Regions from separate parts of the Rhodococcus sp. P4_F3_2 genome, predicted to be linked through region 2. Evidence: riboswitches for the same ligand, from Rfam matches in the RefSeq annotation. Region 2 holds a riboswitch; each other region holds the start of a gene.
The links. Region 2 has a riboswitch for cobalamin ahead of metE (5-methyltetrahydropteroyltriglutamate--homocysteine S-methyltransferase). Riboswitches for the same ligand answer to the same signal wherever they lie in the genome.
Positions count from the first base shown of each region.

Region 1: linked by a shared signal. The riboswitch ahead of AC1DWA_RS04545 (ABC transporter substrate-binding protein) and the one ahead of metE (5-methyltetrahydropteroyltriglutamate--homocysteine S-methyltransferase) in region 2 are both predicted to bind cobalamin.
Region 3: linked by a shared signal. The riboswitch ahead of cobN (cobaltochelatase subunit CobN) and the one ahead of metE (5-methyltetrahydropteroyltriglutamate--homocysteine S-methyltransferase) in region 2 are both predicted to bind cobalamin.

Region 1 is NZ_JBFUJN010000003.1:113,854-119,345, forward strand. Features, by position in the region: gene AC1DWA_RS04540 (FecCD family ABC transporter permease) at 1-412, opposite strand, end outside; gene AC1DWA_RS04545 (ABC transporter substrate-binding protein) at 409-1,404, opposite strand; cobalamin riboswitch at 1,521-1,668, opposite strand; gene AC1DWA_RS04550 (MMPL family transporter) at 1,738-3,858, shown strand; gene AC1DWA_RS04555 (hypothetical protein) at 3,988-4,110, shown strand; gene AC1DWA_RS04560 (SDR family oxidoreductase) at 4,161-5,492, shown strand, end outside.
Region 2 is NZ_JBFUJN010000001.1:438,229-443,720, reverse strand. Features, by position in the region: gene AC1DWA_RS02150 (ABC transporter ATP-binding protein) at 1-405, shown strand, start outside; gene AC1DWA_RS02145 (ABC transporter permease) at 405-1,199, shown strand; gene AC1DWA_RS02140 (sensor histidine kinase) at 1,200-2,324, shown strand; gene AC1DWA_RS02135 (response regulator transcription factor) at 2,321-2,950, shown strand; gene AC1DWA_RS02130 (helix-turn-helix domain-containing protein) at 3,171-3,608, shown strand; cobalamin riboswitch at 3,706-3,914, shown strand; partial or broken gene metE (5-methyltetrahydropteroyltriglutamate--homocysteine S-methyltransferase) at 4,074-5,492, shown strand, end outside.
Region 3 is NZ_JBFUJN010000018.1:101,905-107,396, reverse strand. Features, by position in the region: gene cobN (cobaltochelatase subunit CobN) at 1-1,036, opposite strand, end outside; adenosylcobalamin (AdoCbl) riboswitch at 1,086-1,197, opposite strand; gene cobG (precorrin-3B synthase) at 1,260-2,402, shown strand; gene AC1DWA_RS19765 (precorrin-8X methylmutase) at 2,422-3,048, shown strand; gene cobJ (precorrin-3B C(17)-methyltransferase) at 3,045-4,532, shown strand; gene AC1DWA_RS19755 (HNH endonuclease) at 4,559-4,918, shown strand; gene AC1DWA_RS19750 (nuclear transport factor 2 family protein) at 4,915-5,319, shown strand; gene AC1DWA_RS19745 (hypothetical protein) at 5,425-5,492, shown strand, end outside.

The DNA.
Region 1 (5,492 bases), on a different contig from region 2:
CGACGAATGCTGCGACCGGAATCGTGAAAACCCCGAGGAGGCCGGCGCCGAAACCCAGCACCGACACGAGCACCACCATGAATCCCGCACCCGACGAAACTCCGAGCAGATACGGGTCGGCAAGAGGATTCCGTGTGACAGCCTGAGCAACAGCACCCGACATCGCCAAGGAAGCACCCACGACCGCAGCCGTGAGTGCACGTGGCAGGCGGGAGTCGATCACGATCGACTCCCGCGCCGCGGTCCACCACGTTTCGAAAGTCCCTGGCGCCAAACGGGCTCCGACTATCGCCCAGACGTCACCGACGGGAATGCGAACCGATCCCAAGGAGACGGCCAACCCCAGGACGATCGCCAAGGCGACCGCCAAGCCGACAAGTAGGGCGCCGTACCCGTAACGCGTGCGGGTCACTTCGCCGCGTCAGCGCCCGGATGGAAGGCCGTCGCGATGGTCTGTGCCGAACGCACCAACCGTGAACTCTCGAACAGGTCCGCGAGAGGAACCACGACGAACCGGTTCTGCTGCATAGCAGGGGTGGTCGCCATCAACGGCTGGGCACGGAGGAAGTCGATCTTCTGGTCGGCCGTCTTGTCGCCGTAGTCGATGACCACGATCGCCTGGGGTGCACGCTCGGCAACAGCTTCCCACGATGCGTCGATGTAGGGCTTTGTCCCTTCGGCGAAGATGTTCGAGACACCGGAGTATTCCGCGACCAATTGACCGACGCCGACTCCGCCGATAGTCGTCGGAACCTGGTCACCACTGTCGTAGAAGAAGGTCGGTACCGGCGCCGCGTCCCCGACCGAAGCGCGGACGGTATCGAGACCATCGCTGATCTCCTCTGCGACCTCGCGGGCGGAATCTTCAACGCCCAGGACTCGACCGAGTTGCGTGTAGTCGTTCTCGAGCAATCCGATGTCGGGGAAACCGGTGCCACAGTATTCGGAGAACAAGAAGGTGTTGATTCCGCGCTCGCCGAAGGCGTCTCGGGAACGGCCCTGCTTCTCGTTGAAGGCACTGGTCATTCCTCCGACCACGAAGTCCGGGTCGACGTCGAGAACCTGCTCCATGCTGGGGAACGTATCGGAGAGGCTGGGAATCTTGTTGAATACATCGGCGGTCTCGGCAGTTGGCGGGTTGTCGCTGTACGCCCGACCGACGATCCGGTCACCCGCACCGATTTCGATGAGCGCCTCGGTGACATGCCCGTTCAAAGACACGATGCGCTGCGGCGGCGAGTCGAAGGTCATCTCTCGATCGCAGTTGGTCACGGACACAGGCTGTGCGAAGGATTCCGCAGCAGACGCGGACTCTGATTCCTGGCCTTTGGAACAACCTGCCGAAACCAAGGCGACCGCGATGAGAACAGCGGCGGCGCGGGACGGGGAGAACTGAAGTGACACGGGGACCTCGTAAGGGCTCTGAGCCACGAATGAGAATCCGACAGACAACTCCGCCCGCACACTGATACTCGGCCAGAGCTCCTGCTGGACTTCCTTTTCGTAGACCACGACGAATGGATGTCGCACACCGCGCGGTGGGTAATCGGGCTTGCCGACGCTCGGTGACTACCGAGAATCGACCTACCGTTGCGGGTCAGCGCCGGATTCGGACCGGCTTCCCCCACACGCGTGGCTTGCAAGTGCTTCGAGCAGTATGCATGACGTTTCCGATTCAAGACCAAACGCCCACTACAGTCGATCTGGCCAGACGCCCCCACACACCGGAGTTGATACATGACACGCTGGGCCCAAACCGTCGTCGCCCGGAAATGGTGGGTACTGAGCCTCGCGGTTCTGATAGTTCTCATCAGTGGGGTGTGGGGACTCGGAGTGTTCGGCAAGCTCAGCCAGGGCGGCTTCATCGATCCGGGCAGCGACTCCGCGAAGGTTGCGGACATCATCGAAGACAATCTCGGGCCGCAGACCCCGGACATCATCGCGATCTACTCACCCACCGACGGCAAGACCCTCGACGACATCGGGCCGGCAGTAACGGCCGCCGTCGACCAGTTCAAAACGGAAGTGCCGACCGCGTCGGTGAAGTCGTATTGGGGAACGGACGCCGCGGCCAAGGCCAGTCTGCTCTCGAACGACGGATCCATGGCGGCCGTTGCGATCACGTTGGCACCGGACTCGGGCGTCACACCGGCCACTTTCGCCGATCTCTTGCCGAAGCTCGAAGTTGAAGGTGCCGAGGCACAATTCGCGGGTAATACCGTTGTCGGCGTCGCGTTCAACACCAAGCTGGAGAAAGACCTGGTGGTCGCCGAAGCCATCGCCATTCCGATCACTCTGGTGCTGCTGGTCTTCATCTTCGGCGGCGTCGTCGCTGCGGCGGTTCCGGTGTTCGTGGGTGTACTCAGTGTCTTGAGCGCCTTGGCGGTTCTGCGAATCCTCACGCTGATCACCGATGTGTCCTCGTTCTCGATCAACGTTGCTTCTCTTCTCGGGTTGGGACTTGCAATCGACTACGGACTGTTCGTGGTCGGTCGGTTCCGTGAAGAACTGAATTCGGGCTCGGACCCGGGAGCGGCTGCGCAGCGGACAGTTCTGACCGCGGGTCGCACCGTCATGTTCTCGGGTCTGCTGCTGATCTGCGCGTTCAGCGGCATGCTCGTTTTCCCGCAGGCCGTCATCCGGTCTTTGGGTTTCGGTGCGATCGCAGCAGTACTGAGCGCGGCAGTTCTGTCGCTGACCGCTGTGCCTGCGCTGCTTGCCATTCTGGGGCATCGCATCAACGCCCTGACGTGGCGCAAGGATGCGGCGCAACGCGGGGAGGAACGCTCGCGCAAGTTCTGGGGCCGCGTCGTCACGTGGGTGATGAAGCGTCCGGTCGCGGTCTCGGTGACGATCGTGGCCGTGCTGCTCGTGATGGCCTCGCCGCTGCTCGGTGCCCGTTTGGGAGAACTCTCGTACACCGCACTCCCGGACAACGACCCTGCTCGCGTCGCAATGGACACGTTGGTCAAAGACTTCCCGCAGACCGGCAACGGCGCGACGATGATCCTTCAGGCCGAGGACGGGAACACTCTCACCCCGGCCGAAGGTGCAGCGATCGCCGAGTCCGCCGGTCAGGTCGAGGGCATCGGTCAGGCGACCGTCGTCGCGAGCACCAATCAACTCATCGCGGTTCAGGCTCTCTACAGCGAGGGCTCTACATCCCAATCACAGAGCACCGCAGTGACAGATCTGCGTGCGATCTCCGCTCCTGACGGAACAGTGCTGCTTGTCGGTGGCGGTCAAGCCATGGTCGACGACGGCAACAACGCCGTCCTGCACTGGTTGCCGGTGATGATCCTCATCATGGTCGGATCGACCTTGATCCTGTTGTTTCTCGCGTTCGGTTCGGTGGTCCTGCCCATCAAGGCGGTACTGATGGCCGCGCTGAGCCTCGCGACCACCTTCGGTGTCCTCACCTTCGTCTTCCAGGACGGTCACGGCGTCGAACTCCTCGGGGTCAGTCAAACTCCGCTGGAGGCGACGTTCGTCGTGCTCATCCTGGCGGTGGTGTTCGGATTGTCCACGGACTACGAGGTTTTCCTGATGTCCCGGATGGTCGAGGCCAAGAACGCGGGAGCGACGACGGAGGAAGCAGTCAAGTTCGGAACCGAACGCACCGGCCGAATCGTGACGGCCGCCGCCCTACTCCTGATCGTGGTGACGGGGGCATTCGCGATGTCCGGGTTGTCGGTGATGAAGTTCCTGGGCGTCGGCATGATCGTCGCGCTGATCGTCGACGCGACCATCATCCGCATGTTGCTCGTGCCCTCGCTCGTGAAGTTGATGGGCGAAGCGAACTGGTGGGCTCCGGCCTGGATGAAAAAAGTTCACGCGAAGGTCGGCATCGGCCACTGATTTCGGGCCACTGATCACGCACTAGTGGATTTCCCTGATCGGGCAGTCGTCCTCGAGGATGACTGCCCGATCGCCTAAATCGCTCCGCAGGGCGATGTTCTCCGAAGCTGATTTCGTCAGACTTGGAGCATGACAATTTTCGAATGGATCCTTGCAATCCCCGCTCTTGCACTTGCCGTCGCGTTCCTGTTTTCCGGAATCATCACTGCGGGCATCGACTTCGACACCGAGGATGGCGTCATGACGCATTGATGTCCGGTTCCCTCTAGCCGTCGATCTTACTTTGGAGTAAGTTACCGACCATGGCCACATACATCGTCACTGGCGGCACCGGGTTCCTCGGACGAGCTGTACTACCGCTCCTGCTCGAGCATGATGAAACTGCTCAGATCCACGTGCTGGTCAGAGCGGGTTCTGTCGCAAAACTCGAAGCACAGGTGTCGGCAATTCCCGGCGGCGATCGAGTGCATCCGCTCGTTGGCGATCTGACCGAGCCCGAGCTGGGCATCGACTCTCCCCCGCCGGCCGACCACGTCCTTCACCTCGGCGCGATCTACGACATCACGGCCGGAGACGAGCAGGCTTCGACGAATGTCGAGGGCACACGCTCCGTGGTCGAACTTGCTGCGAAACTGGGAGCCACCCTTCATCACGTGTCATCGGTCGCAGTCGCAGGCGACTATCCGGGCACGTTCAGCGAGACCGATTTCGATTGCGGCCAAGGCTTTCCGACGCCGTACCACCGAACCAAGTTCGAGGCCGAGAAGCTCGTTCGAGAACGAGAAGGCCTCACCTGGCGTGTTTATCGGCCGTCTGCCGTGGTCGGCAACTCCGTCACCGGAGAGATGGACAAGATCGACGGACCGTATTACTTGTTCCCAGGTCTGGCGCTACTCGCGAAACTACCTGCAGCACTACCTGTCCCGATCCCCAACCTCGGGGCAACCAACGTGGTGCCGGTCGATTATGTGGCCGCTGCCCTCGTCGAGTTGATGCATGTGCCCGGCCGTGACGGCGAAGCATTCCATCTCGTCAATCCGAAACCTCAACCGGTACGCGAAATCTATGCCGGCCTCGCCAAGGCCGCCGGAGCACCGCGGCCCGCGCTCAGCCTGCCGGGCGTGATCGCCAAACCCTTTGTCTCGCCATTGCCGATGGACTCGGCAGAATCGGCACGAAAAGTCTTCCTCGATCGCATCGGCATGCCTGCGGCGTTGCTCGACAACATGACGATGGCGCCGACCTTCACCTCCGAGAGAACCGTTGCCGCCCTCGCCGGATCAGGCCTGACGGTCCCCGAGTTCGGCTCCTACTCGACGGTCTTGTGGAAGTACTGGCGCGCAAACCTCGATCCCAATCGCGCACGTCGCAACCATCCCGAAGGACCACTTGTCGGTCGGATAGTCCTGATCACCGGCGGCTCGTCCGGAATCGGCAAGGCCTCTGCCATCGCCGCCGCCCAGAAAGGCGCCACAGTTCTCCTGATCGCACGCCGCACCGACGAACTCGATGCCGCGGTACAGGAGATTCGATCAACCGGAGGCAAAGCGTTCGGTTATCCCTGCGACATCACCGACGACGAGTCGGTCCAGCACACGATCAAAAGCATTCTGACAGAACATGATCACGTGGAC
Region 2 (5,492 bases):
CGGGACTTTTGGTCCGCCATCCGCGCCGACGCAGATCACGGTCGCACTGTGCTTTTTGCGACGCACTACCTCGAAGAGGCCGATGTCTACGCCGACCGCATCATCCTGGTCAGGCAAGGCACCGTGGTCGCAGACGGGACCACCGCCGAGGTCAAGGCGATGGCGTCCGGACGCACCCTGCGCGCGACTGTTCCAGGCATCACCGACGAACTCCTGCGAGCCATACCGAACTCCGACGCCGTCGAGGTGCGCGGTGAGTCACTGCTCGTGCACTCGGGTGACACCGATGCCGTTGCACGGTTCCTGTTGACCAATACCCAGGCTCGCGATCTCGAAATCGTCTCGCGTGGCCTCGAAGACGCATTCATCGCACTCACGTCGAACAACTCCGAAGGACAGAAGTGATGACCACTGCAACCGAAGCGAACACCTACGGAGCCGAGCGAACCGTCGTACCTCTCGGCGGATTCAACACGACGCTACTGCGACTGGAATTTCGTCGCCTGACTCGCAATCGGCGCACGATGATCTTCACGCTCGTCATGCCGGTTGTCTTCTTCCTCGTCTTCGGTCTCGGTCAAGGCGACGACGACCACGGGATCGGACACGGCAATGTCGCCGCGTACATCATGATCAGCATGGCTCTCTACGGCGCGATGCTGGCCACCACCAGCGGCGGAGCGATGGTCTCGATCGAACGAGCGTCCGGATGGAGCCGACAACTTCGGCTGACTCCCCTGACCCCGGTCGCCTACATCGCCGTCAAACTGATCATGGCGATGCTGCTCGGTCTCGTCTCGATCCTTGTCGTCTACGTCGTCGGCGCGTTCACCTCGGCGCAGATGGACGGATCACTCTGGTTCACAACGGCATTGATCGCCTGGTTGGGATCGTCGATCTTCGCGGCCTTCGGCCTGTTCATGGGGTATCTACTCCCCAGTGAGAACGTCATGCAGTTGCTCGGACCGGGACTGGCTCTGCTCGCCTTCGGCGGCGGACTCTTCGTGCCGCTCACCGACGGTTCCGTATGGGCGACCATCGCACAGTTCACCCCGATGTTCGGCATCAACGCCCTCGCCCACGCACCGTTGACGGGCAATAGCATTCACTGGACCTGGATCGTCAATATCCTGGTGTGGTTCGCCATCTTCGCCGGCGGAGCGATCTGGCGGTTCCAACGAGATACGGAGCGTGTGTAGTTGTCGCAAACGACTGACCGAGAAGATTCCGTCGCGCTCCCGCGGCGGAATCGTTTCGGCGTTCTCTTCGCGGCGGTCTGGATGGTATTTCTCGGCGGGCCGCTGATCGAGGGATGGAATCTGCGCGACGAACTGCGCGGCTGGACAGGGATTCTCGCGACGGTCGCCTTCGGTGCGCTCTATCTCTACACGTTCGCCACAACGCAGCAGCGGCGTCGAATGACAATGACTCGGCCGACGATTCGCGAAGCTGCACTGGCTTTGGCCGCCTTGACCGCGTTGGCCGCCGTGATGATCGTCAGCGTCGGGCCGACTGGTTTGGCAGCCGCACCGTATCTCGCGGTGACAGCGGTGACGCTGCTGCCGACCGTCGCGGGCGGCATTCTCGCCTTGGTGTTCGCGGCCTCCGTGGAGATAGTCAGCCTCTCGTCCGGGTGGGGGAACTACTCCGGACTCTCGCTCGGAGTCTGCGCGGCCGCATTCGCGACCTGGGGCATCATGTCCCTGATCAGCCGCAACTTCGCCATGCTCCATGAACGCGAAGAGCAGGAGCAGCGGGCAATCATGGAGGAGCGAACGAGGATGGCGCGCGATCTGCACGACATCCTCGGACACTCGCTGACCGTCATCACGATCAAAGCCGAACTGGCCAATCGCCTACTCGATGTCGATATCGAACGTGCGCGCAACGAACTCGACGACCTCGAAAGACTTTCGCGTGACGCGTTGGCAGACGTGCGCTCGGCCGTCGAAGGATTTCGTGGGATTTCTCTTCCCGTCGAAATAGCCCGAGCACGAGAGGCATTGCGTGCGGCTGGCATCGAGGACGAGGTGCCGAGCAGTACCGACATGGTTCCCACGCGTCTTCGCGAACTCTTTGCATGGACGATCCGTGAGGGCGTCACCAACGTCGTTCGACACAGCGGTGCGACCCACTGCCGGATCACGGTCGACGAAAAAAGTGCGTCGGTCGTCGACGACGGGCAAGGGGCCGGGTCGACGTCTTCCGGCAACGGTCTGATCGGATTACGCGAGCGCGCCGGAGCGTCGGGCGCACGAGTGATCATCACTCATCCCCAGCCGCAGGGGTTTGCACTTCAGGTAATCGAACAGGAGACAGAGTGAACAGCCAGGGCGATCGAGCAACCATACGGCTGCTCTTGGCGGACGACCAGGCGCTCGTGCGAGGAGCGTTGGCCGCACTACTCGATCTGGAATCCGACCTCTCCGTGGTGGCCGAGGTCGGTCGCGGCGACGAGGTTGTGGCCGCTGTTCTCGAACACCGCCCGGATGTCGCGCTTCTGGACGTCGAGATGCCCGGCATGGACGGAATCGCCGCGACGGCGGCCCTTCGCGAGGCAGCACCCGACACCCGAGTCCTGATCGTCACCACGTTCGGACGTCCCGGATTTCTTCGCAAGGCCCTGCACGCCGGGGCCGGCGGGTTCGTCGTCAAGGACACACCCGCCAGGCAGTTGGCCGACGCAGTCAGGCGTGTCCACGCCGGACTGCGCGTCGTCGATCCCACCCTTGCGGCCGACAGCCTCGTCAGCGGCGAGTCGCCTCTGACGGAGCGTGAGACCCAAGTACTGCGCGCCGCTCACGACGGCGCACCCGTGGCAGCCATCGCAGGGGCGCTCTTCTTGTCCGCAGGGACAGTTCGAAATCATCTGTCATCCGCAATGGGCAAGACGGGCGCGTCGACGCGCGCGGAAGCCGTCAGAATCGCCGAGTCGAACGGCTGGCTCTGATCCGCGTGGCCGGAATCCACTTCCCCGGCAAATAGTTCGCCGTTCGATTCTTGACGGCGATTTGTCCAGATCACTCAAAGTAGGGACCTTCTACCCTAGGGATTTTCCCTGCAAACAACCCCCTTCGCGAGAATCCAAAACAGCTAATCGTTCGATAACTGGCTATGATGCAGTTAATTGAATCGACGGAGCCTGTGCGTAACGGGGGAAGGGACGTCTCATGTCGAACCAGTTCAACGATCGCTTGAACTCGCTGTTCGAGACTGCCGACTTTCACGTCACCAACGCGATGGTCGTTCGCGGCATGACCGAGTTCGGCTGCCGCATCTCGACGCCGTACCTGTCCCAACTGCGCACCGGCGTCCGAACCAACCCGTCACCCGAAGTGGTTGCCGCCCTCGCCCACTTCTTCAACGTCCATCCGGACTACTTCTACGCCCCGTCCGATCAAACTCCGCCCGCGATCTCGGGCGGCGAGGCGGACCTCTCTCTCCTCGAACAGCTGCACAACGTGCGCCTGCGAAACCTCACCTCTCGCGTCGTCGATCTATCGCCGTCTTCGCAGGATCTGCTTGTCGAAATGGCGGAGAATCTACGTTCCTCCGAGAATCTTCCGCGCGTACCACCGGACTCGAATTCCTACATGTCACGCGCGTAGCGCCCTTCGCCGACTCTCCTTGACTGCTCAGGGAGGGTTGGCCTTATGCTGGTCGATGCAGCTGGTTCGCCCGGCGCGGTCATGAGGAGCCCCGAAGACCGTTCCCGGCGTCGAAGCCCCGTCAGCGCAAGCTGTCGGAGTGAGAGGGAACCCGGTGAAAATCCGGGACTGTCCCGCAGCGGTAAGCAGGAACGACCGCCGTTTATGTGCACTGGGCATCCGCCTGGGAAGCGACGGCCAGTAGGTTCGATCCAACTCGATCGAGTGCCCGCGAGTCCGAAGACCTGCCGACTGTGTCGGGCACGCCGTGCCCGACGGTCCACCGCCTCGTGGAATGGGCGTGTAGATCTCCATCGGATCTCGTGTGCGGTGCGGGCAGTACTGTCCGCCGAAACTCGAGGTCTCGTGAGGTGTACCCGTCTGCCGGCAGTGGCCATCAATGCATTGGCAATCTGGAGAAACTCCGTGACAACAACATTCACTTCGACCGTGCTGGGCTCACCGCGCATCGGTCCTCATCGAGAACTCAAGCGGGCAACCGAAAGCTACTGGGCAGGGCGCATCGACGCCGACGCCCTGCAGGCTGTCGCCCGTGACCTCCGTCGGCAGGGCTTGGCCGACCTCCGCGACCTGGGCCTCGACTCCATCCCGGTCAATACCTTCTCCTTCTACGACCAGATGCTCGACACCGCAGTTCTTCTCGGCGCGCTGCCCGACCGCGTCGCGTCGGTCGCCGATCCGTTGGACCGCTACTTTGCCGCTGCCCGTGGGACGGACACCATCGCGCCGCTCGAAATGACGAAGTGGTTCGACACCAACTACCACTACCTGGTGCCGGAGATTTCACCGTCCACCACGTTCGCACTCGACCCGTCCAAAGTCTTGTCCGAACTGGCAGAAGCACTTTCCGACGGCATTGCAGCCCGCCCGGTCGTCATCGGACCGGTCACCTTCCTGCTGCTCTCGAAGGCTGTCGGCACAGACGAGCCGCTGCTCTCGCGGCTCGACGAACTACTCCCCCTCTACGCGGATCTACTCGGTCGGCTCGCGAAGGCCGGTGCGAGCTGGGTTCAGCTCGACGAACCCGCCCTCGTGGGCGATCGCACCGACGAGGAAATCGAAGCGGCACGCGCTGCGTACGAACAGCTTTCAGCGCTGTCCGAGCGGCCGTCGATCCTGTTGGCGTCGTACTTCGGTTCGCTGCGTGACGCGTTGCCCGCGCTTGCGTCCACCGGCGTCGAAGGATTTGCCGTCGACCTGGTGGCCGGTCAGGATTCGATCGGCTCCGTACCTGAACTCGCCCGCAAACTAATCGTCGCCGGAGTGGTCGACGGACGAAACATCTGGCGGTCCGATCTGGACTCGGCACTGAGCACTTTGGGTGCCTTGCTCGGCAGCGTCGACACGCTTGCCGTCTCCACGTCGTGCTCCCTGCTGCACGTTCCGTACACACTCGACGCTGAGTCCGATGTCGACAAGGCCCTGCGCTCGTGGCTCGCGTTCGGCACCGAGAAGGTCAAGGAAGTAGTAACTCTCGCAACCGCTCTCACACAGGGCCGAGAGTCGGTGGAGGACGAGTTCGCTCTGGCACGAGCGGCCGCGTCGACCCGCAAGGACGATCGCAGACTCAATGATGCGAGTGTTCGAGGCCGTCTGGACGCGGTGCTGAACTCGGCGACCGGTCGCGCGCCCGCCGCCGAACGTCGCGCTGCCCAGGACGAGCTGCTTTCTCTGCCGCCGCTGCCCACGACGACCATCGGTTCATACCCGCAAACCTCGAAGATCCGCATCGCTCGCGCAGCACTGCGCAAAGGTGAGATCGACGAAGCCGAGTACGTCAACCGTATGCGCGCCGAGATCGCCGAAGTTGTTGCGCTCCAGGAA
Region 3 (5,492 bases), on a different contig from region 2:
TCGGGTACGCCGAGAGCATCAGAGCAACGCGACGCTGGGTGGTCGGAATGTGACGAAGCTTGCCGTGACGGACTGCGATGCCGGCGACACGGGCAGCGCGCTCGACATCGGGGACGTACGTGGACAGCCCGTCGGAGTCGATTTCCTTGAAGGAGAACGGGACGGTGATGATGCGACCGTCGAACTCCGGCACCGCCACCTGCGTCGCGACGTCGAGAGGCGACAGTCCGTCGTCGTTCTCGTCCCAGGTGGCGCGGCTACTGGTCAGGCACAGCCCCTGCAGGATCGGGACGTCGAGTGCAGCGAGTGCGGCGACGTCCCAGGCTTCGTCGTCCCCACCAGCGGACGCGGTGGCGGGCTTGGTGCCGCCGGCAGCAAGAACTGTCACGACCATAGCGTCGGCGCGGCGGAGCGTGCTCAAAAGTTCGGCTTCTGCGGTTCGCAGAGATGCGCAGTAGATCGGGAGCGCGGTGCCACCGGCCTCGGCGACCGCGTCGCACAACGCCTGGATATACCGGGTGTTTCCGGCCAAATGCTGGGCGCGGTAGTACAGAACTGCGATGACCGGACCGCTCGCCGAGTCGAGATCGGGCGCGAAATCAGCGATGCCCCAGGAAGGCAGGTGAGCCGGCGGCTCGAAACCGTGGCCGGTGAGCAGGACGGTGTCGGAGAGGAAGTGGTGCAACTGTGCCAGATTCTGTGCGCCACCCTCGGCCAGGTAGTTGTGCGCCTCGGCAGCAACACCGGCGGAGACCGTCGAGCACTCCATGAGGTCGGCATCCGGCGCGTGCTCGCCGCCGAGAACGACTACGGGCAGTCCGGAGGCGAGGACCATCTCCAAGCCGTCTTCCCAACTGCGACGGCTGCCGAGAATACGAACGATCACGAGGTCGACGCCGTCGAGCAAGGGCGGCAAGTCCTCCGAGACCAGCAAGCGTGAGGGGTTGGCCCAGCGATAGGAGACGCCGTCGCCGGCTTCCTGGCTGGCGCGGGCGCTCAGCAGATCGGTGTCGGACGTGGAGAGCAGAAGAATCACGGGTGAAGCCTTCCTGGGGTTTCGCGCCCCGTGGCACAGATCTGTCATCGACGGCGGTTGAGGGTCTGACTTGTGTTTCCGAGCGGAAACACGTCCCGCTCGAGCAACACTCACAGTGGCGCGACCGCACCGGACTTTCACCGGTTTCCTCAACTGCCGTCACTGGTGGTGGTGATGCTACCGGTCCGCAGAAGGCACTCATGACAGGTCGTACCCTGGAGCCATGCCCACGGACCGTTCACAGCCAGACGCGTGCCCGGGTGCACTGCAAGTTCACCACGCCGCCGACGGCGCGCTGGCACGCGTGCGCCTACCCGGCGGACTCCTCACCCCGGTCCAATTGCAGACGCTCGCCGACGCAGCGCGCGATCTCGGCAACGGGCAGATGGAACTCACCTCGAGGGGCAACGTCCAACTGCGCTCGGTCTCGGACCCCGAAGCCTTCGCGGCGCGAATCGCGTCGGCCGGCCTGCTGCCGTCCGCGACGCACGAGCGAGTGCGCAACATCCTCGCGTCCCCACTGTCCGGCCGTATCGGGGGCGTAGCCGACATTCGTGAACTGGTCCACCGTCTCGATTCGGCGATCCAAGCGGATCAAGCATTGGCGGATCTGCCAGGGCGAACCCTGTTCACCCTCGACGACGGGCGCGGAGACATCACCGGGCTACGGGGCGATTTCGGACTCCATGCGCGCAGCGCCACCGAGCATTCACTGGTGCTCGCCGGTCACCACACCACTCATCTCGTCCAGGCGGACGACGCCGTCGAATTGCTCCTCGAGGCGGCTCGATCATTCCTCGACGTCCGCGACAAGCACTGGCGCCTGGCCGAGGTTCCGGACGGAATCGAACGCACCCTCGAGCAGCTGGGTCTGAGCGCCGAGTCCACCGGTGCTGCGGACCTCACGCCGGATGCACGGCCCACCATCGGCTGGCTCGAGCAGCGCGACGGGACCGTAGCCCTGGGCGGAGGCTTGCGATTCGGGCTGCTCGACGCTCGGCTGGCCGAGTTCCTGGCCGCCGTCGACAAGCCCGTTGTCGTGACGCCGTGGCGATCGGTGCACATCTTCGACCTCGACGAATGGGCTGCCGAGCAGGTAGTCCGGGTGTTGGCGCCGATGGGGTTGATCTTCGACGAGAACTCACCGTGGCTCGACGTCACCGCCTGCACCGGAAGCCCGGGATGCGAGAAGTCGCTCGCCGATGTGCGCGCCGACGCGATCACCGCGGTCGAGCAGGCAGAACTTCCGGTTGTCGGGCGCCAGCACTGGGCCGGGTGCGACCGCAGCTGCGGACGTCCCCGCGGGGACGTAGCGGATGTGATCGCGACGGGTGACGGTTACCGGGTGAATCCGCCCGATCGGTGATGCCTCTATCGTGTGGCACATGATCGAGTACATCCGTGACGGCGCGGAAATCTATCGCCAGTCCTTTGCCACCATTCGGGCCGAAGCCGACCTGAGCCGTTTCCCGGCGGATGTCTCGCAAGCTGTAGTGCGCATGATTCATGCAAGTGGCCAGGTCGATCTCGTCGACGACGTCGCCTTCACACCCGGTGTCGTCTCGGCTGCGCGCGCAGCTCTGCGCGACGGCGCGCCGATCTTCTGCGACGCCCAGATGGTGGCTGCCGGCATCACGCGCAAGCGTCTGCCCGCCGGCAACGACGTCATCTGCACCCTCGGCGATCCGCGGGTTCCCGTGCTGGCGTCGACCATCGACAACACTCGCTCGGCGGCTGCTCTCGAACTGTGGGGAGCCAAGCTCGAGGGCGCTGTTGTCGCGATCGGAAACGCACCCACCGCACTGTTCCATCTCCTGAACCTCATCGAAGCCGGCGCACCCCGTCCGGCCGCCATCGTCGGAGGTCCGGTCGGCTTCATCGGCGCTGCCGAGTCGAAGGAAGCCCTCATCGAACACGCCAGCGGGATCGATCATCTCGTTCTCCGCGGCCGACGCGGCGGCAGCGCGATCACCGCCGCCGTCGTCAATGCGATTGCGAGCGAAGTCGAATGAGTGCAGGCAAGCTCTGGGGTGTCGGTATCGGCCCCGGCGATCCCGAATTGGTGACCGTCAAGGCTGCCCGCGTCATCGGCGAGGCCGATGTGGTTGCGTTCCACTCCGCGCGGCACGGCAAGAGCATCTCCCGCGGAGTTGCAGCGCCGTACATGCGCGAAGGACAGATCGAAGAACACCTCGTCTACCCCGTGACCACCGAGACCGTTGATCATCCCGGCGGATACCAGGGCGCGATGGACGAGTTCTACGAAGCAGCTGCCGAACGGCTGGCAGTTCACCTCGCGGCCGGTCGAACCGTCGCGTTGCTCGCCGCCGGCGATCCGCTCTTCTACAGCTCCTACATGCACATGCACAAGAGACTGGCCGATCGCTTCGACGCCGAAGTGATTCCCGGCGTCACCTCCGTCAGCGCGGCATCTGCTGCACTCGGAAAGCCGCTGGTCGAGGGTGAAGAGATCCTCACGATCCTGCCCGGAACGTTGCCGCAGGCCGAGCTGACCAGGCGGCTCAAGGAAACCGACGCCGCGGCCATCCTCAAGCTCGGACGTACCTTCCCACCGGTCCTCCAATCGCTCGAGGATTCCGGTCGCCTCGGCGAGGCCCACTACGTCGAGCGCGCGAGCACCACACGTCAACGCGTCGAATCCGCTGCGGAGGTCGACCCGGACGGAGTTCCGTACTTCTCGATCGCCATCGTTCCGAGCCCGTCGAACAACCCTCGACCTGCGACCGAGTCTCGCGGCGAGGTGGTCGTGGTCGGACTCGGGCCGGGCGACACCGCCTGGACCACACCCGAAGTGGCGCATGAGCTTTCGTTGGCCACCGACCTCGTCGGCTACGGCCCGTACGTCGATCGCGTGCCGACGCGTCCGGGCCAGCGTCGCCATTCCAGCGACAACCGCGTCGAAGCGGAACGCGCCGCGATGGCGTTGGACCTGGCGAAGAACGGCGCCCGTGTAGCTGTCGTCTCCTCGGGTGATCCCGGCGTATTCGCCATGGCTGCAGCAGTTCTCGAAGTTGCCGCCGAAGACCAGTGGCGCGGGGTGCCGGTCCGCATCCTTCCCGGCATGACGGCGGCAAACGCTGTCGCCAGTCGCGTCGGCGCTCCCCTCGGGCACGACTACGCGGTGCTCTCGTTGTCTGATCGCCTCAAGCCGTGGGATGTCGTCGCGCGCCGTATCTCGGCAGTTGCAGCCGCAGACATGGCATTTGCGGTCTACAACCCGGCGTCGAAGTCCCGGACGTGGCAGGTCCAAGCCATGAAGGACCTCGTGCTCGAGCACCGCTCCCCCGAGACTCCCGTCGTCATCGGCCGCGATGTTGCCGGTGCCGAGGAATCAGTTCGCGTCGTGACCCTCGGCGAGCTCGAGCCTTCCGAGATCGACATGCGAACTCTGCTGATCGTCGGCTCCTCGATGACGACGGTCGTCGAAACCGGTTCGGGCCGTCAGGTGTTCACCCCGCGGCGCTACCCGGAGTGAACATCGCACAGCGATAGCATGGCCTCATGCCCGTCAACCGGACCCGGAAAGCCAGATACGCGCGTAGGCGCAAACGCCGAATGGATCTGATGGAGCACGACCTGTCCGTCGAGCAGTGGTCCGCGCTCAAAGCGGCCTGGGGTGGCTGCGCGTACTGCGGCGAGCCGGACGAGTCGCCGCAGCGTGACTGTGTGCTGGCGATCTCCCGCGGTGGGCGCTACACGCTCGACAACATCGCACCGGCTTGCCGCTCGTGCAATGCGAGCAAATGCAACAGCGAGGTCACTCTCTGGTTGCGGCGCAAGGGTTATGACGAGAAGGCCTTCCTCCTGCGCCACGCGGAGATAGGGATCGAGATGAGGGCGCAGTTCTCGGAGCAGTCGTGACGGCCCCGGACGAGTTGCGCCTGATTCTCGACGAGCTCATGGAGTTCGAACCTCTGTTTCACCGAACTCGAGTAGCGATGTCAAGCGCCGAGTTCGATGCGGTCGTCGACCCGGAGTTCCGGGAGATCGGAGCCTCCGGCGCTCGATACACCCGCGACTACGTGCAGTCGGCAGTCGCGAGCCGGCGACTCCGCGGCGAGGTGAACGACGCCGCCGAACTCGGGTGGAGGGTTGACCGACCCGCGCTGAGCCGGATTGCACCTGACACGTATCTGGTGACTTACCGGCTGGTGCAAGCGCAACGAGTTACCGAGCGATCATCCATCTGGCGGTTCACCGAGAATCGATGGAGCGTGTTGTTTCATCAAGGCACAGTCGTCGAAAGTGGTTTGGAAGCGTGAACAGCTCCCGACTCCGCCTCGGGAGAGAGAATTGCACGGTGTGGGCACTTACACCTTGCGCACTCCGCTGACCCACGGTGATACTAGATGCAGTATCAATATTGCATGGGGAAGAGAGACAAGCTGCTCGCGCAAATGCGGACCGCGCCGCAGAACGTCACCTACGACGAACT